2 regions of the Pantoea alfalfae genome follow, and region 1 is predicted to be linked to the other one. Evidence: predicted binding sites of a transcription regulator. Region 1 holds the regulator's gene; the other holds the start of a gene.
What was found. The regulator PhoB, encoded in region 1, activates phosphate uptake and scavenging genes when phosphate is short. The targets are predictions, from matches to a motif close to CTGTCATAAAACTGNCNNAT.
Positions count from the first base shown of each region.

Region 2: the regulator PhoB is predicted to act here: its motif matches at 3,689-3,708, upstream of pstS (phosphate ABC transporter substrate-binding protein PstS).

Region 1 is NZ_CP082292.1:3,068,267-3,077,937, reverse strand. Features, by position in the region: gene qhpR (AraC-like transcriptional regulator QhpR) at 1-531, shown strand, start outside; gene K6R05_RS14545 (cell envelope integrity TolA C-terminal domain-containing protein) at 528-920, opposite strand; gene K6R05_RS14540 (CsgG/HfaB family protein) at 1,075-1,752, shown strand; gene K6R05_RS14535 (DUF4810 domain-containing protein) at 1,764-2,123, shown strand; gene K6R05_RS14530 (DUF799 domain-containing protein) at 2,120-2,776, shown strand; gene K6R05_RS14525 (AAA family ATPase) at 2,806-6,480, opposite strand; gene sbcD (exonuclease subunit SbcD) at 6,477-7,676, opposite strand; gene phoB (phosphate response regulator transcription factor PhoB) at 7,874-8,563, shown strand; gene phoR (phosphate regulon sensor histidine kinase PhoR) at 8,578-9,671, shown strand, end outside.
Region 2 is NZ_CP082292.1:46,908-56,578, forward strand. Features, by position in the region: gene pstB (phosphate ABC transporter ATP-binding protein PstB) at 1-559, opposite strand, end outside; gene pstA (phosphate ABC transporter permease PstA) at 604-1,494, opposite strand; gene pstC (phosphate ABC transporter permease PstC) at 1,491-2,453, opposite strand; gene pstS (phosphate ABC transporter substrate-binding protein PstS) at 2,540-3,583, opposite strand; gene glmS (glutamine--fructose-6-phosphate transaminase (isomerizing)) at 3,749-5,578, opposite strand; gene glmU (bifunctional UDP-N-acetylglucosamine diphosphorylase/glucosamine-1-phosphate N-acetyltransferase GlmU) at 5,732-7,102, opposite strand; gene K6R05_RS00240 (F0F1 ATP synthase subunit epsilon) at 7,263-7,682, opposite strand; gene atpD (F0F1 ATP synthase subunit beta) at 7,707-9,104, opposite strand; gene atpG (F0F1 ATP synthase subunit gamma) at 9,135-9,671, opposite strand, start outside.

The DNA.
Region 1 (9,671 bases):
CCACGTGAAGTCCATTTCGAACACCCCCGTCCCGGCCAGTGGCACGATCACTGCAAAGTATTTGATGCGCCGGTCTGGTTCGATCAGCCGTTTAATTCGCTGGTGATCCCGAAACGCGATCTGCTGCGCGCGATGCCGGAGAGCGATCCGATCCTGTTGATGGTGATGCAGGATGCGATCCGGCGGCTGAACCGTGGGACGTCTCAACAGAGCATGATTGAGCAGGCGCGTTCGCAGGTTAATTTATCGCTGATGCAGGGCGAGCCGGTACTGGAAGAGGTGGCGGATAAACTCGGGCTGTCGAGCTGGTCACTGCAGCGACGGCTGCGCGAAGAGGGCAGCAGCTTTACTGCGCTGGTGGATCAGGTGCGCTGCGAGATGGCGACGTACTATCTGCAGCAGAAGCAGCTGCCGATCTCGGAGATGGCGTTGCTGCTGGGCTACTCGGAAGTCAGCGCGTTCTCACGCGCATTTCGCCGCTGGTTTGGCATCAGTCCGCGCCAGTGGCGTCAGGAAGGTCTGGCCAGCTAACCACGCGGCGCAAAGCCAAACCACGCCGGTTGTCCAGGCTCCGGTGGCGGTGGCAGATCGCGCGTTTGTGCCACCAGTTGCCAGGCACGCAGGCAGAGCGCCTCATCCCCCTGAGTCTGCGTCACCGCATAATGTCTGCTATGTTGCTGCCACTCCATCCGTACCAGACATTGCTGACCCGTATAACGTACCGCATCAGTAAACTGCCGATTCAGTACCGGCTGCATTCGATTAGTCCAGTGACAGGATTTACTGTCCGGATCCTTCGCAGGCTCACACAGGTTTGCCACGCTATCACGTTGCTTTGACAAAGGTTGCTGACAGGCACTGAGCGAAAAAGCAATAATCACACCCGGCAACATTCTCACTATTGTATTAATTAAATTCATTAAATTAGCCACTTTTTTCTAAAGATCTTCCGGTCTGCTGCCGACAGTCTACAGACCGGCATGCTGAATGCTATGGCATTCCTCCGACTGTCGGCAGAACCAGAATTTACCGCCCCTGTGCGGATGATGTCTCTTTTCACTTCATGGATTAGAAATGCAGAAAAAATATGCCTTTGCGGCACTCTCCTTGTTAACCACCTCGCTGATCAGCGGCTGTGCCACCGAATCTTCCCGTGCAATTCAGGCGCCGCAGGTTCGCGCAGCCAGCCAGCCGGTTTATCAGGGCGTGCGCAGCCCGATTGCGGTAGGTCAGTTTGATAACCGTTCCTCGTACATGAACGGCATCTTCTCTGATGGCGTCGATCGGCTGGGTAATCAATCGAAAACCATTCTGATTACCCATCTGCAGCAGACCAATCGCTTCAGCGTGCTGGATCGCAGCAACCTGAAAGAGTTGCAGCAGGAGTCAGACTTCAAACGCAGCCAGCAGAATATCAAAGGCGCGAACTTCATCATCACCGGTGATATCACCGAGTTTGGCCGCAAAGAAGTAGGCGATCAGCAGCTGTGGGGCATTCTGGGCCGCGGCAAAACTCAGATCGCCTATGCCAAAGTGAATCTCAACGTGGTGGATGTCGCCACCTCTGAAGTGGTTTACAGCACCCAGGGTGCGGGCGAGTACCAGCTTTCGGCACGCGAAGTGATCGGCTTTGGCGGCACCAGCAGCTATGACTCGACGCTGAACGGTAAAGTGATGGATCTGGCGATTCGCGAAGCGGTTGATCATTTAGTGGATGGAATCAACAACGGCGCATGGCGCCCGGCTAAATAAGGAAGCAGTAAATGAAAATGATGACACTGAGCAGCCTGCTGATGGCAGCGGCGCTGTTGGCCGGCTGTGCGCCAAAAGCGCCGAAAACGATCTACTACTGGGGCGACTATCAGGAACAGATTTATAGCTACTATCAGCAAAGCGGCGATCCGCTGAAGCAGATCGATGCGCTGAATCTGGATGTGGAAAAAGCCCGTGCTGCGGGTCAGCCAGTGCCGCCAGGCCTGCATGCGCAGCTCGGCCTGCTCTACGCTAAAACCGGTGATACCAATAAAGCGTTTGGTCAGTTCGCCACCGAGAAGCAGCTGTTTCCCGAATCGGCACCTTACATGGATTTTCTGATGAGTAAAAAACAAGGAGGGGTACAGTGAAAAAATGGATTGCTCTGAGCGGCGCGCTGATCGTGCTGCTACTGACTGGCTGTGCGCAGCCGAAAAAACCGTATGACTACACGGCGTTTCATGCCAGCAAGCCTGCCTCGATTCTGGTGCTGCCTGCCGCTAACACCTCGCCGGATATCAACGCTGCGCACAGCCTGAACTCGCTGGTGACGCGTCCGCTGGCCGAGGCCGGTTACTACGTCTTCCCGGTAGCGGTGGTTGAAGAGACCTTTCAGCAGAACGGCCTGTCCAGCGCCAGCGACGCCCAGGCGGTCAGCGCGAAGCGTCTGAATGAGATTTTCCACGCCGACAGCGCGCTCTATATCTCGATCAGCGACTATGGCAGCAGCTATCGTGTCATTGACAGCGTGACCACGGTGACCGCCAAAGCACGGCTGGTGGATTTACGCAGCGGCAAAGAGATCTGGCAGGGTTCCGCCACCGCTACCGACAATGATCAGGGCAACAATAACAATAACGGCGTGATCGGTATTCTGGTCAGCGCGGCGATCAAGCAGATCTCCGACAACGTCAGTGACAAAGCCCATACCGTGGCCGGACTGACCAGCAATCGTCTGCTGGCACAGAACGAGCAGGGCGGATTACTCACCGGCCCTCGCTACAAGGTCGTCAGCGCCCGCTGATCAGACTCAGACGGGCGCTCTGGCGCCCGTTATCCCTGCGGCAGCTCCAGCTGGCTGTAACCCAGGCCATTCATTTTGCGCACTTTAATCTGCACCGGGATGCGCTCTTTCATCGCTTCCACGTGGCTGATCACCCCAATGGTTTTGCCGCTGGCGTTCAGCGCGTCCAGGGCATCCAGCGCGGTGTCGAGCGTCTGCGCATCCAGCGTGCCGAACCCCTCATCCAGAAACAGCGATTCGATGCGCGTTTTGTGGCTGACCAGATCTGATAACGCCAGTGCCAGCGCCAGACTGACCAGGAAGCTCTCGCCACCTGATAACGTGCGGGTATCGCGCGCCGCATCGGCCTGCCAGGTATCGACGACATCCAGCTCCAGCAGATCCTGCGCCCGGCGCTGCAGCAGATAACGGCCATGTAGCCGATCAAGCTGGCGATTAGCGAGCGCGACCAGATGATCCAGCGTTAACCCTTGCGCGAAGCGCCTGAACTTGTCGCCGCTGGCGGAGCCGATCAGATCGTTGAGCAGGCTCCACTGCGCCAGTATCACACCATCCTGTTCAATCTGCGTCATCAGGCTCTGCTGTCGGGCGCGGAGACTGGCGTCGCTGTACAGCTGCTGCTGAATCTGACCCTGCTGGCTGGCGTTGTCGCGCAGGGCCAGCCGCAACTGCTCCAGCTGCTGCGCCAGCGCTTCCGCAGATTCCGGCATCGCGTCGGGCTTCGCCTGCTGATGCGCGCTGAGCCGCTGATGCAGATCCGCCAGTCGCGCCTGCTGCTGCTGGCATTGCTGATCGAGCTGCTGCAGCTGCTGGCGCAGTTGCAGTGCAGTCTGCTCATCCAGCAGCGCCTCGCGCAGGCTGGCTTCATCGGCAAATCCGGCGCTCTCCAGTGCCTGCTGCAGTGCGCTTTCCGCCTCTGCCAGTTTGCCGCTGAGGGTCTGACGCTGATTTTCCAGCCCCGACAGCTCACCCTGCAGGCGACTGACCTCGGCGTGCGCCTGTTGCAGGGCGGTGAGCTGCTGTGCCAGCTGTTCATCAGCGTGCTGAACGCGGGTCTGCATCTGCTGACGGGCGAGGGTAACCTCGCGATCGCCGAACAGCGCCAGACGGGCACGGCGCATCTCGCTGAGCTGCGTCTGGCTCTGCTGCTGCTGCTGCTGACGGGTCGTGAGCTGCTGCTGTTCCTGTTCAGCCTGCTGCTGCAGGGCAGTGAGCTGAGTTTCCCCTTTTAACAGCTGCGGCTGCAGGTTAGCGAGCAACTGCTCACTTTCCTGCCAGCGCTGCCAGCGCCGCTGTTGCTCCGCCAGCCACGCATCGCGATGGGCGGCATCGGGCAGGGCAAGACTGTGTGCAGTGAACTGCTGCTCCAGACGGCTCTGCAACTGCGCCCAGGCCTGCTGTTCCTGCTGCTGACGCTGTTGCAGCGCATCCAGCGCCTGTTGCAGGCTGGTCAGCGACTGCTGCGCCAGCTGTCCGGCCTGCTGGTGCTGCTGCCAGGCCTGCAATTGCTGAAGATGGTGATCTTTCGCAGCCTGACGCGCCTGTTCAGCGGCCTCCTGAGCCTGTCGCTGCTGCTCAAGCTGACTTTCACGGTCGCTTTGCTGCTGCTGCCACGTGGCTAAGGACTCGCGATCGGCAAGCGGGAAGGTAAGTGCCAGCTCACCGCTCAGCGCCTGCCATTGCTGCTCAAGCTGATCAAGCTGTTGCTGCATCCCGGCGATTTCCTCGCGCAGAGTCTGCTGCTGCACCGTTGATTGCTTCAGCTGTTCGTTTTTTGCCGTGCCCGCTTCGCGCAGTGCCTCGGTTTGTTGTTGCAGCGCAGCCCGGCGCTGCTGGTTAGCACTTACTTCCAGTGTGCTGTAGGCCTCGACCGCAGGATGGGTGCAGGAGCCGCACAGCGGACAGGGCTGATCGGCGGTGAGCCGGGCGCGGTAATCGCTGAGGTCGACAATCTGCTGCTCCAGCGCGCAGATTTTTTCGACGTCATCCAGCTGCTGCTTTTCGCGTTTCCACGTCTCGCGCAGGGTCTGAAGTTCCGCTTCACTCTGCTGATGCGCTTTTACCAGCGCGCTCAGCTTTTGCTGGTGCTGGTCCAGCTGCTGGTGCAGCGGCTGCCACTGCGTTGAGAGCAGCAGCAGTTGCTGACGCGCCGGACGACTGTTCTGCAACTGGCTTAATGCCTGGCGCAGTGCAGCCGGTGGATGCTGTTCATGAAGCGAAGTGAGTTCCTGCTCCGCCTGCAACAGCGCCTGGCGGGCCTGTTGCTCCGCCTGCTGGCGCGGCAGTGCCTGTTGTGCCTGCTGCTGCTGTTTCGCCTGTTGCGCATCAATCTGTTGCTGCTGCTGCTCGCGCTGTTGTGTCAGTTCCGCCAGCGTCGCCTCACGCTGTGCCAGCAAAGCAAAATTCTCCTGCCATACCGGCAGCGAAGCGCCCCAGTGCGCCAGATCGGCAAGCTGCTCGCGTAACTGATGCTGTTCTGTAATCGCCTGCTGCCAGCCCGCGACCTGCTGCATCTGCTGCGTCAGGCTGGCCTGGGTCTGATCGGCATGCTGCTGCAGACGACTGTTCTCCTGCTGCTGCTCCGCAAGGTGCTGCTGCAGCGTACTCATCCGCTGATCCAGCGGCAGCACCTGTTCCGTCAGCAGGTTTTCCTGCTGCTGCTGTTCCTGCTGCGCCTGCTGGCGGGCCGTCTGAGCGGCTGCGTAGTGCTGCTGATGCTGCTGCTGCTGGTTCTGCGCCAGCGCCGTCGCTGACGTGAGCTGCTGATAGCGGCTCTCAGCCTGCTGCTGTTCGCTGCGCAACGCGTCGCGCTGCTGCAGTTTTATCCGCAGCTTTTCAGCCGGTTCGCTGCGAGCCAGCCGCTGGCGATCCGTCTCTGCCGCCTGTGAGACGGCCTGAGCCTGCTGCAGCGCGGCTTCAGCCTGCGCACTGTCCTGCAGTAACTGCTGTGCCTGCTGCTGCCATTGCTGCTGTTGCTGCGCCAGTTGATAGTGTGCACTGAGCTGCTGTTCCGCGTCAGTCAGAGCGGTGAGCTGCTGTTGCAGGGCGTCACGGGCGTCGCTATCCAGCAGGGCCATCGCCCCCGCCTGGCTGCGCAGCAGATCCAGCTGAGTTTTCGCCTCTTTGTGGCGCTCGTAGATGGCAGCGGAAATCAGGCCGTAAATTTCGGTGCCGGTTAGCTCCTCCAGCAGTTCGGCGCGTTCACTGGCTTTAGCATTGAGGAAGGCGGCAAACTGGCCCTGTGACAGCATCATCGAGCGGGTAAAGCGTTCGAAATCAAGACCTGAGAGGGTTTCGATCAGCTTCAGCTTGTCACCGACTTTATCGGCAACAATGAGGTTGTCGTCACAGCGCGCCAGCTCAACGCGCGGTGCCTGCAGTTTGCCGTCGGCGGTGCCGCGTGCGCGGTTCTGGCTCCAGAAGGCGCGCCAGGCTTCACCTTTGATCTCAAACTCGACCTCAGCCAGACATTCTGCGCAGTCGCGGGTCATCAGGGCATTCTGGCTCTGGGAAATCGCCCCCAGGCGCGGCGTCTGGTGATAGAGCGCCAGGCAGATCGCGTCCAGCAGGGTGGTTTTACCGGCCCCGGTGGCCCCGGTTATGGCAAACAGGCCGTTGCTGGCAAAGGGTTCGGCGCGGAAGTCGATGAACCATTCACCGCGCAGGGCGTTGAGGTTTTTAAACCGTAGCGTAAGAATCTTCATCGGGTCTCTTCCATAGCGGCCAGCGTCTGGCGAAACAGCGTGGTCATCTCGTCAATTTGCGCCGGTTGCAGCGCCTCATCCAGCGCCAGGCGGCGCGCGAAGACCTCTTCCACCTTCAGCTCACTCAGCGTTTCGTTGTCGAGCCGCGCCAGGCTCTGCTGACGCTGTTCACGACTGCGGCGTAACAGCAATACCTCGACCGGCAGCGTAGCGGTCAGTGTTTCGACCTGGCGCTGCAGATCGCTGAGGTACTCCTGGGTGGTAACTTCGATGTCGAGCCAGGTCGGTTTTTCCTGCTCTGTCGTACTAAAGGCGTTTAGCTGCTCCGCAATCTGCGCCAGCGAACCTTTCAGCACCTGCATCGGCTGCGCCTGTGGCACCACCAGCGGCGTAACTGACTGCAGGCCACTGACCGCCAGTTCCAGCAGGAAGACGCTCTTTTCACTCCCCAGCTCATCAAAGCTCAGCGGAATCGGCGAGCCGCTATAGCGGATATGCTCGCTGCCGGCCACGCGCTGGGCGCGATGAATATGGCCGAGCGCAATATAGTCAGCAGCCGGAAACGCGCTGGCCGGAAACGCGTCCAGCGTGCCGATGTAGATGTCGCGCACCGAATCGCTCTGGCTGACGCCGACAGTGGTGAGGTGACCGGTAGCAATGATTGGCAGCGCATAGCCCAGCGCCTGGGCAGCGGCGAAACGCTGCTGATAGTGGTGGGCAATCGCCTCCAGCAGCGAGGTCTGTTTGTCGCGGCCCGACTGACCCGCCCGGCTGCGCAGGATATCGCGCGGGCGCAGATAGGGAATGGCGCACAGTAGCGCACCCGGCTCGCCCTGGCGGGTGTTGAGCAGTAGCACATCATCCTGCTCCTGCGGTGTAGCGATCACCCGGGTATTGAGACAGGCCAGCAGCTCGCGTGACTCGTTCAGCGTTGCCACGGAATCGTGGTTACCCGCCAGCACAATCAGCTGACAGCCGGTGGGCTGCAGCGCCACCACAAAACGGTTAAACATCTCGCGGGCGTAGCTGGGCGGCGTGCCGGTATCAAACAGGTCGCCTGCAATAATCAGCGCATCCACCTGATGCTGTTCAATCTGGATCAACAGCCAGTCGAGAAACGCCTGATGTTCGGCTGCCCGACTTTTGTTGTAAAAGAACTGCCCCAGATGCCAGTCCGCAGTATGAATAATGCGCATGATGAGTCCCTGCCGTTGTGATTCGCCGGGCGATTATACTGGCTCTGCGGCCAAAGCAAAAAAATGTCGCTGCGCTGTCATAAATGATTACCAGTGAGGTTACAGGCAGGTTATGTTTTTCATAAAAGTGTCACAAATCTGACGCATAATGGCGCCGCGAATCTCAGTGACAGCCGTCATAATCAGCAGGAGTAATAATGGCTAAGCGCATTTTGGTTGTGGAGGATGAAGCCCCCATCCGTGAAATGTTGTGTTTTGTTCTGGAGCAGAACGACTATCAGCCAATCGAGGCGGAAGATTATGACAGCGCCGTTGGCAAGCTGATTGAACCCTGGCCCGATCTGATTTTGCTGGACTGGATGTTACCCGGTGGCAGCGGTATTCAGTTTATTAAGCATCTGAAGCGCGAGGCGATGACCCGCGATATCCCGGTGATGATGCTGACCGCGCGTGGCGAAGAGGAAGATCGGGTACGTGGCCTGGAAGTGGGCGCCGATGATTACATTACCAAGCCGTTTTCACCCAAAGAGCTGATGGCGCGGATCAAAGCGGTGATGCGCCGCATTTCGCCGATGGCGGTGGAAGAGGTGATTGAGATGCAGGGGCTGAGTCTGGATCCCTCCTCACATCGCGTGATGTCCGAAACCACGCCGCTGGAGATGGGCCCCACCGAATATAAGCTGCTGCACTTCTTTATGACTCACCCGGAACGCGTCTACAGCCGCGAACAGCTGCTGAACCACGTCTGGGGCACCAATGTGTATGTGGAGGATCGCACTGTCGATGTTCACATTCGCCGTTTACGTAAAGCGCTGGAAGTCTCCGGCCACGATCGCATGGTACAAACCGTCCGTGGAACAGGGTATCGTTTCTCTGCCCGCTACTGAACGGAGCCTTTACCGTGCTGGAACGCCTCTCCTGGAAGAGATTACTGACAGAACTGCTGCTGGCCAGTCTGCCTGCTGCGCTGCTGGGCCTGCTGTTTGGCAGCCTGCCCTGGTGGCTGCTGGTGAGCGTGCTGGTGGTGCTGTTGTGGCATTTCCACAATCTGATGCGGCTGTCGCACTGGCTGTGGCTCGACCGCACCATGACGCCACCGACCGGGCGTGCCAGCTGGGAACCGCTGTTTTATGGGCTTTACCAGATGCAACTGCGCAACCGGCGGCGGCGGCGTGAACTGGGCAATCTCATTAAACGCTTCCGCAGCGGGGCCGAATCGCTGCCGGATGCGGTGATCCTGACCACGGAAGAGGGCACTATTTTCTGGTGTAACGGCCTGGCGCAACAGCACCTGGGGCTGCGCTGGCCGGAAGATAATGGCCAGAATATCCTCAATCTGCTGCGTTACCCGGAGTTCTCCCGCTATCTTCGCCAGCGCGATTTTGACAAGCCGCTGACGCTGGTGCTGAACAACAAACTTCATATGGAATTCCGCGTCATGCCCTACAGCGAGGGGCAATGGCTGCTGGTAGCCCGTGATGTGACGCAGATGCATCAGCTGGAAGGGGCGCGCCGTAACTTCTTTGCCAACGTCAGCCATGAGTTACGGACGCCGCTCACCGTGCTACAGGGCTATCTGGAGATGATGAACGACTCGGTGATGAGCGAGCCTTCGCGCAGCAAAGCGCTGCACACCATGTCGGAGCAGACGCGCCGCATGGACAGCCTGGTGAAACAGCTGCTGACGCTGTCGCGTATTGAAGCCGCCCCCGCGATCGATCTCAAAGAGAAGGTCGATGTGCCGGTGATGCTGAAACTGCTGCAGCATGAGGCGGCGACACTGAGTGGCGGTCGGCACGATATCCATTTTCATACCGATCCCCATCTGAAAGTGTTCGGCAACGACGAACAGCTGCGCAGCGCGATCTCCAACCTGGTTTACAACGCGGTCAATCACACCCCGGAGGGCACGCGGATCGATATCAGCTGGCTGCGTGGCAAGCAGGGCGCAACCTTCCGGGTATGCGACAACGGGCCAGGTATCGCCTCAGAACA
Region 2 (9,671 bases), 950 kb from region 1:
TGGGATCCAGTGCGGAGCAGGGCTCATCCAGCAGTAAGACTTCCGGCCGAATCGCGATGCCACGCGCAATGCACAGACGCTGCTGCTGGCCGCCGGAGAGACTGTAACCGCTCTGATGCAGCTTGTCTTTGGTTTCATTCCACAGCGCTGCTTTGGTCAGCGCCCACTGTACGCGCTCATCCATATCGGCACGCGATAGCTTTTCAAACAGGCGTACGCCAAAGGCGATATTGTCATAAATTGACATCGGGAACGGCGTAGGCTTCTGGAATACCATGCCGACGCGCGCGCGCAGCAGCGCGATATCCTGCTGTGTCGCCAGAATGTTTTCACCATCCAGCAGAATGTCCCCTTCGGCCCGCTGCTCTGGATAGAGCGAGTACATCTTATTGAAGGTACGCAGCAGGGTCGACTTACCACAGCCCGACGGGCCGATAAACGCGGTGACCTGATTCTTAGCGATATCCAGGTTAATGTTCTTTAGCGCATGAAACTTACCGTAATAGAAGTTCAGATTACGAACCTGAATTTTATCGGCTGTTGCTGTCGCGTTACTCATCATTCATCTCTCTTATACGGCGCCGCTCAGGGCCGCGCCGGAAGTTAACCGTGTTTACCTTTGGCGAAAATCACCCGCGCCACAATGTTGAGCAGCAGCACGCAGAGGGTAATGATCAGCACACCTGCCCAGGCCAGGCTCTGCCATTCGGCGAACGGGCTCATGGCAAACTTAAAGATGGTGACCGGCAGGTTTGCCAGCGGCTGCATCATGTCGGTGCTCCAGAACTGGTTCGACAGCGCCGTAAACAGCAGCGGCGCCGTTTCCCCTGCGATGCGGGCAATCGCCAGCAGCACGCCGGTGATGATGCCGGAGACCGAGGCTTTCAGGGTGATGGCCGAGATCATCTTCCACTTCGGTGTGCCAAGCGCATAAGCCGCTTCACGCATGCTATCTGGCACCAGCCGCAGCATATTTTCGGTGGTACGAATCACAATCGGCACCTGCAGCAGTGCCAGCGCAATCACCCCGGCCCAGCCGGAGAAGTGTTGCATCTGCGACACCACCAGGGTGTAGACGAACAGGCCGACCACAATGGAGGGGGCTGAAAGCAGAATGTCGTTAATAAAGCGGATCACTTCTGACAGGGCAGACTTGCGCCCATATTCCGCCAGATAGATCCCAGCCATGATGCCCAGCGGTGTGCCGAAAAAGGTCGACCAGAAAATCAGCAATCCACTGCCGGCCAGGGCGTTCGCCAGACCGCCGCCTGCGGTATTTGGCGGTGGCGTTGATTCGGTGAACAGGGACCAGGAGAGTCCATCCACACCGCGCGTGACGGTGGTGAACAGTATCCACACCAGCCAGAACAGACCAAACGCCATGGTCAGTAGCGACAGCGTCAGCGCAATTTTATTTTTCGTGCTGCGCCAGGACTGCATTTTACGACGTGATGCGTCCAGTTCGGCGCGCGCCTGAATTTCAATTGTGGTCATGAGCGCGTTCCTTCACTTTTCTGCAGTCGCATAATCATCAGCTTTGAAATCGCCAGCACGATAAAGGTAATCACAAACAGGATCAGGCCCAGCTCCATCAGCGCGGCGACATGCACGCCCGACTCCGCTTCCGCAAACTCGTTGGCCAGCGCCGAGGTGATGCTGTTACCCGGCATAAACAGCGATGGGCTGTCGAGCTGATAGGTGTTGCCGATAATAAAGGTCACTGCCATGGTCTCACCCAGCGCACGACCCAGCCCCAGCATCACGCCACCAATCACACCATTTTTGGTAAATGGCAGGACGATGCGCCAGATCACTTCCCAGGTGGTGCAGCCGATGCCGTAGGCTGACTCTTTCATCATCACCGGGGTCTGCTCAAAGACGTCGCGCATCACCGAGGCAATGTACGGGATGATCATGATCGCCAGAATCACTCCCGCCGCGAGGATACCGATACCGAAAGCGGGGCCGGAGAAGAGTTCGCCAACAATCGGAATACCCGACATCACGTCGTTAACCGGCGTCTGGAAATATTCGGCAAACAGTGGCGCGAAGACAAACAGGCCCCACATGCCGTAAACGATACTCGGGATAGCTGCCAGTAGCTCAATGGCGGTGCCCAGCGGGCGACGCAGCCAGCCTGGCGCGAGTTCAGTCAGGAACAGCGCAATACCAAAACTCACTGGCACGGCGATAATCAGGGCGATGATGGAGGTCACAAGGGTGCCGTAAATCGGAACCAGTGCGCCAAATTGTTCGTTGGGCGCATCCCAGGTTTTGGTCCACAAAAAGGCGAAACCAAACTTCTGGATGCTGGGCCACGAGGAGATGATCAGGGAGACAATAATGCCGCCCATCAGTAACAGCACAATCAGCGCAGCCAGCCTGACCAGCGCGCCAAAAATTCTGTCACCTTGTTTGCCTGGGGCTTTGAATGCCGGCTTCGTTGCAGCCATAGAAGTCTCAGTCTTCAGAAGTTATCAGGGCGGCATGAGCCGCCCGCTGGGTCTGACCGGACCGCTGTCCGGCCAGGGTCGGTCAATTACTGATAAAGCGCTTTACCAGAACTGTCTTTGATATTGGCTTTCCAGGCGGCGCGAATCTGCTCGGTCACGCTCTCTGGCAGCGCAGCATAATCCAGCGCTGTGGCGGTTTTGCTGCCGCTTTTGTAAGCCCAGTCGAAGAACTTCAGCACTTCAGCGCCCTTAGCCGCATTCGCCTGATCTTTATAGATCAGAATGAAGGTGGTTGAGGAGATTGGCCAGGCATCCGCGCCCTTCTGGAAGGTCAGATCCTGCGCAAAAGACTTGCTCCAGTCAGCGCCTTTCGCGGCATTACTGAAGCTGGTCTCGCTTGGTGCAACCGCTTTACCATCGGCATCGATCAGTTTGGTGTAGGTCAGGTTGTTCTGTTTGGCGTAGGCATATTCCACGTAGCCGATAGAACCCGGCAGACGCTGAACAAACGCGGCGACGCCGTCGTTGCCTTTACCGCCCAGACCCACCGGCCAGTTAACGGTATTACCTTTACCAATTTTGCTGTTCCAGTCCGGGTTCACTTTCGCCAGGTAACTGGTGAAGACGAATGAGGTGCCTGAACCATCAGCACGACGCACCACGTTGATGTTGGTCTCTGGCAGTTTTACGCCCGGGTTGAGTCTGGCGATCGCCGGGTCGTTCCACTTTTTGATGGTGCCGAGGTAGATATCACCGACGGTTTTACCATCCAGCGTCAGCTGGCCTGACTTGATGCCTGGCAGGTTAACCGCCAGTACCACACCACCGATCACGGTAGGGAACTGGAAAAGGCCATTTTTCTGCAGATCTTCATCTTTCATTGGCGCATCGGACGCACCGAAATCAACGGTTTTGGCGATGATCTGTTTTACGCCGCCAGATGAACCGATGCCCTGGTAGTTAATTTTGCTACCGGTGGCTTGCTGATATTCTGCTGCCCACTTGGCATAAACCGGCGCCGGGAACGTCCCGCCTGCACCAGTGAGATCGGTGGCCGCAAAAGCAGATACCGCGCTTACAGCGAAGGTGGTGGCGAGGATTCGGGCTACGGTGCTACGCATCAGTGTCATATTCCCTCCAGGGGAGAAAAGTCAGGCTAGGGGCCGTTTTAGTAAGAGTCTGTGATTGCTGCAGGAGGGAAAATAGGACAGTTTGATGACAGTGAAATGTACGAAATGTGACAGTTATATGACAGAGGGCCAGAATGAAGTGGGCCCGCGACGGGGCCCACCAGGTTATTCCACGGTAACCGATTTTGCCAGGTTGCGTGGCTGATCGACGTCGGTGCCTTTGATCAGGGCGACATGATAGGAGAGTAACTGCAACGGCACGGTGTAGAAGATCGGCGCAATCACCTCTTCGACATGCGGCAACGGGATAATCTTCATCCCGTCACTGTCGCTAAAGCCTGCATCCTGATCGGCGAACACATAGAGCAGACCGCCGCGTGCACGCACCTCTTCGATGTTGGATTTGAGCTTCTCCAGCAGTTCGTTGTTAGGTGCCACTACGATCACCGGCATGTCCGCATCAATCAGCGCCAGCGGGCCATGTTTCAGCTCGCCTGCGGCGTAAGCCTCCGCATGAATGTAGGAGATCTCCTTGAGCTTCAGCGCCCCTTCCATGGCAATCGGGTATTGATCGCCACGGCCCAGGAACAGCGCGTGATGCTTGTCAGAGAAGCCTTCTGCCAGATTCTCAATCAGCTTATCCTGCGCCAGCATCTGCTCAATCCGGTTCGGCAACGCCTGCAGGGCATGAACGATCTCATGCTCAGTCTCAACAGACATGCCTTTCAGACGTCCCAGTTTCGCCACCAGCATCAGCAGCACCGCTAACTGGGTGGTAAACGCTTTGGTAGAGGCGACGCCGATTTCGGTGCCCGCTTTGGTCATCAGTGCCAGGTCAGATTCCCGCACCAGTGACGAACCCGCCACGTTACAGACGGCCAGCGACCCCAGGTAGCCCAGCTCTTTCGAGAGACGCAGTGCTGCCAGGGTATCCGCCGTTTCACCCGACTGCGACAGGGTGATCAGCAGGCTGTTTTTGCGCACCGCTGACTTGCGATAGCGGAACTCAGAGGCGATCTCCACGTCACAGGGGATATTTGCCAGCGACTCAAACCAGTAGCGTGACACCATGCCGGAATTATAAGAGGTGCCGCAGGCGATAATCTGGATATGCTCCACCTGACTCAGCATCGCTTCAGCGCCCGCGCCCAGCTCGCTGAGGTCAACCTGTCCCTGGCTGAACCGACCGCTCAGAGTGCTTTTCAGCGCCATCGGCTGTTCGTAGATCTCTTTCTGCATGTAATGACGGTAAATGCCTTTGTCACCGGCATCATATTGCAGGTTCGACTCGATTTCAGCACGCGTCACGGTGTTGCCTTCACGGTCGATTACCGTGACATCACGACGGCTGATCTCGGCGATATCACCCTCTTCCAGATAGATGAACCGGCGGGTCACCGGCAGCAGAGCCAGCTGATCTGAGGCGATAAAGTTTTCACCCATGCCACGGCCAATCACCAGCGGGCTGCCGGAACGGGCGGCCACCAGCAGTGACGGATCGCGGCTGTCCATGATGACCATGCCATAGGCACCGCGCAGCTGTGGGATTACGCGCAATACGACTTCGCGCAGCGAACCGCCCTGCTTCTGCTCCCAGTGAACCAGATGCGCCACCACTTCGGTGTCGGTTTCAGAGACAAAGACGTAGCCGCGTCCAATCAGCTCAGCGCGCAGCGGCTCATGGTTTTCAATGATGCCGTTGTGCACGATGATGATGTGCTCTGAGACGTGCGGATGCGCATTCGCTTCCGACGGCTCGCCATGGGTTGCCCAGCGCGTGTGCGCGATACCGGTGCCACCAATCAGCGGCTGCTGTTCAGCAGCTTCCGCCAGTTTCTGCACTTTCCCTAACCGCCGCAGGCGCGTGACGTGCCCCTGACGATCGACCACGGCCAGACCGGCCGAATCATATCCGCGATATTCAAGACGACGCAGACCTTCCAGCAGAATCTCTGCGATATCGCGTTGTGCTACTGCACCAACAATTCCACACATAATGATGTTTTCCTGACTACATGGCTTTTCGCCACTTCTGTTGTCATGCGACCTGATATCCGGCTTTGCCGGTTCCCCGAGCCTTGTAGAGAGTGGGGATTATAGTTTTGGCACTGCACTGCATCGGCCCGCATAAAGCGGGCCGTTAAAAATTTATTTTTTCTTCACCGGACGCTGCCAGTCCGCTTTGTGATTCTGTTCTTTACGGTTATAGACCAGACCGGCTTCGGTCACATCTTTCATGAGGGTGGTGCCTGCCGCAATGGTAGCGCCTGCCGCGACGCTGACCGGGGCCACCAGCTGCGTATCTGAGCCGACAAATACGTCATCGCCAATCACGGTTTTGAATTTATTCGCGCCATCATAGTTGCAGGTAATCGTGCCTGCACCAATGTTCACGTTGTCGCCAATCTCCGCATCACCCAGATAAGAGAGGTGACCCGCTTTCGATCCCTTGCCGAGACGCGCTTTCTTCATTTCGACGAAGTTTCCCACGTGAGCGGCGTGCGCCAGCTCGCTGCCAGGACGCAGACGGGCAAATGGCCCGACGGTGCAGGCGGTGGAGAGATGAGCATCCTCGATCACCGTATAGGGGCTGATTTCACAGTCATCGCCAATCACGCTGTTTCTGATAATGCAGCCCGCGCCGATTTTAACGCGCGAGCCTAGCGTGACCTGGCCTTCAATAATGACGTTGGTGTCGATTTCGACATCCCGTCCATGCGTCAGCGTCCCGCGTAAATCAAACCGTGCCGGATCGCGCAGCATCACGCCGGCCAGCAGCAGTTTTTCCGCCTGTTCAGCCTGGTAAGTGCGTTCTAATGTCGCCAGCTGCAGACGGTTATTTACGCCATCGGTTTCGCTGATGCGTGCCGGATGGACTGCGTTGATTACCCGACCTTCCTGATGCGCCAGCGCGATAATATCGGTGATGTAATACTCACCCTGTGCATTGTTGTTGGTGAGCTGTGACAGCCAGCGTTTTAAATCGCCGCCGTTGGCGATCAGAATACCAGTGTTGATCTCTTTAATGGTGAGCTGCGCCGGGGTGGCATCTTTCTGTTCGATAATGCCGGTGATGGTGTCGTTCTCGCGCACAATGCGGCCATAGCCGGTCGGGTCATCCAGTACCACGGTGAGTAAGCCAATGCCGCCCTGCGGTTTTGCTTCACGCAGACGCTGTAATGTCGCCTGAGTGATTAGCGGCACGTCGCCATAGAGCATCATGATATCTTCATCATCGGCGAAGGCAGGCGCGGCCTGCTGCATCGCATGGCCGGTGCCGAGCTGCTCAGCCTGCAGCACCCAGTTAAGCGTGCTGTCGGTAAGGGTCGCTTTCAGGCGGTCGCCACCGTGACCATAAACCAGATGTACCTGCTGTGCGCCCAGCCCTTTGGCGGCATCAATGACGTGCTGAACCATCGGTTTGCCTGCCAGCGTATGCAGAACTTTAGGCAGATCGGAATACATACGGGTGCCCTTGCCAGCAGCAAGAATCACCACACTCATCGCACTGTTAGACATAACTATCCTGAGTGAATTTTTACGGGTGAAAGTAAAACGGTTTGGGGTTGAGATTACTACATTTTTCTCAGGCCGAAATTAGGCGGACGGACAGATTGGCCGCCACAGGCAAAAAAAATGCCAGCCCGAGGGCTGGCATTTCGTGACGCATAAAGCTGGATTACATCGCTTTTTTGGTCAGTTCGATCACGCGCAGTTTAGCAATGGCTTTCGCCAGCTCGGCAGAGGCCTGAGCGTAGTCCACGTCGCCGTGGCTGCTGTTCATGTGCTCTTCTGCTTTGCGTTTTGCTTCCAGAGCACGCGCTTCGTCCAGATCGGTACCGCGAATCGCGGTATCGGCCAGAACGGTGCTGCTGCCCGGTTGCACTTCCAGCACGCCGCCAGAGAGGTAGATATACTCCTCTTCGCCGTGCTGTTTCACGATACGGATCATTCCAGGCTTAATGGCAGTCAGCAGCGGCGCATGGCCAGGGAAAATCCCCAGTTCACCTTCGCTACCTGACACCTGAATTTTCTGTACCAGACCAGAGAACAACTGCTCCTCTGCGCTGACCACATCCAGGTGATAAGTCATAGCCATAATCTTCCTCCCGGGAAACCGTTATTACAGTTTCTTCGCTTTTTCCACGGCTTCTTCGATGGCACCAACCATGTAGAAGGCCTGCTCTGGCAGGTGGTCAAACTCACCTTCCATGATGCCTTTAAAGCCACGGATAGTGTCTTTCAGCGTAACGTATTTACCCGGTGAACCGGTGAATACTTCCGCAACGAAGAACGGCTGAGACAGGAAGCGCTGAATCTTACGCGCACGTGCCACCAGCAGTTTGTCTTCTTCAGACAGCTCATCCATACCGAGGATGGCGATGATGTCTTTCAGTTCCTGATAACGCTGCAGCAGTGACTGAACGCCACGTGCAACATCATAGTGCTCCTGACCGACAACCAGCGGATCCAGCTGACGGCTGGTAGAGTCCAGCGGGTCAACGGCCGGGTAGATACCCAGAGAGGCGATCTGACGGCTCAGCGTTACCGTTGAGTCTAAGTGCGCAAAGGTGGTTGCTGGTGACGGGTCAGTCAGGTCATCCGCAGGGACGTAAACGGCCTGTACGGAAGTGATTGAACCGGTCTTGGTGGAGGTAATACGCTCCTGCAACACACCCATCTCTTCTGCCAGCGTTGGCTGGTAACCTACCGCAGATGGCATACGACCCAGCAGTGCAGAAACTTCTGTACCGGCCAGGGTGTAACGGTAGATGTTATCGATGAACAGCAGAACGTCGCGGCCTTCATCACGGAATTTTTCCGCCATGGTCAGACCGGTCAGTGCGACGCGCAGACGGTTACCCGGCGGCTCGTTCATCTGGCCATAGACCAGAGCAACTTTATCGATAACGTTTGAGTCAGTCATTTCGTGATAGAAGTCGTTACCCTCACGAGTACGCTCACCCACACCAGCAAACACAGAGTAACCTGAGTGTTCAGCTGCGATGTTACGGATCAGTTCCATCATGTTGACGGTTTTACCGACACCCGCACCACCGAACAGACCCACTTTACCGCCTTTGGCAAACGGACACATCAGGTCGATAACCTTGATACCGGTTTCCAGCAGTTCCTGCGAGTTAGACTGATCTTCATAAGAAGGCGCTGCGCGGTGAATAGAGGCGATCTCTACTGCGCTGCCATCTTCTTCTTTCAGCTCGCCTTTCATGTCGATAGGCTCGCCGAGAACGTTCATGATACGGCCCAGGGTCGCTTTACCGACCGGAACCTGAATCGGTTTCTGCAGGTCGTTGACGTTCAGACCACGCTTCAGGCCGTCAGACGTACCCATTGCGATGGTACGCACTACGCCGCCGCCGAGCTGCTGCTGTACTTCCAGCACCAGACGCGCATCACCATTCATTACCTCGAGGGCGCTGTACACTTGCGGTACCGCGTCCTGAGGGAATTCGACGTCAACAACGGCGCCGATAATCTGGACAATCTTTCCAGTTGCCATCTTGAATCCTCTACCTAATTCCAAACCTGGTTAAACCGCGGAGGCCCCCGAGACGATCTCGGTAAGTTCCTGGGTGATGCTGGCCTGACGAGCTTTGTTGTATACCAACTGCAGCTCTTTGATCAGATTTCCGCCGTTGTCGGTTGCGGCTTTCATCGCCACCATACGTGCAGCCTGCTCACTGGCCAGATTTTCCACCACACCCTGATAAACCTGCGATTCGACATAACGGCGCAGCAGGGTATCCAGCAGCGCTTTCGGATCGGGTTCGTACAGGTAATCCCAGGTCTTCGCCTTCATCTCTTCTTCACCTTCCGCTGGCGCTAACGGCAGCAGTTGGGTGATGGTCGGAGTCTGAGACATGGTGTTATTGAATTTGTTACTGACGATCATCAGTTTGTCGATGCGGCCTTCATCATAAGCCTGCAACATCACTTTTACCGGGCCAATCAGATCAGACAGGGCAGGTTTATCGCCCATGCCGCTGACTTGCGCCACAATGTTGCCACCCACAGCACTGAAGAATGACGCCCCTTTTGAACCGATAATCGACAGATCGCTCTGCAC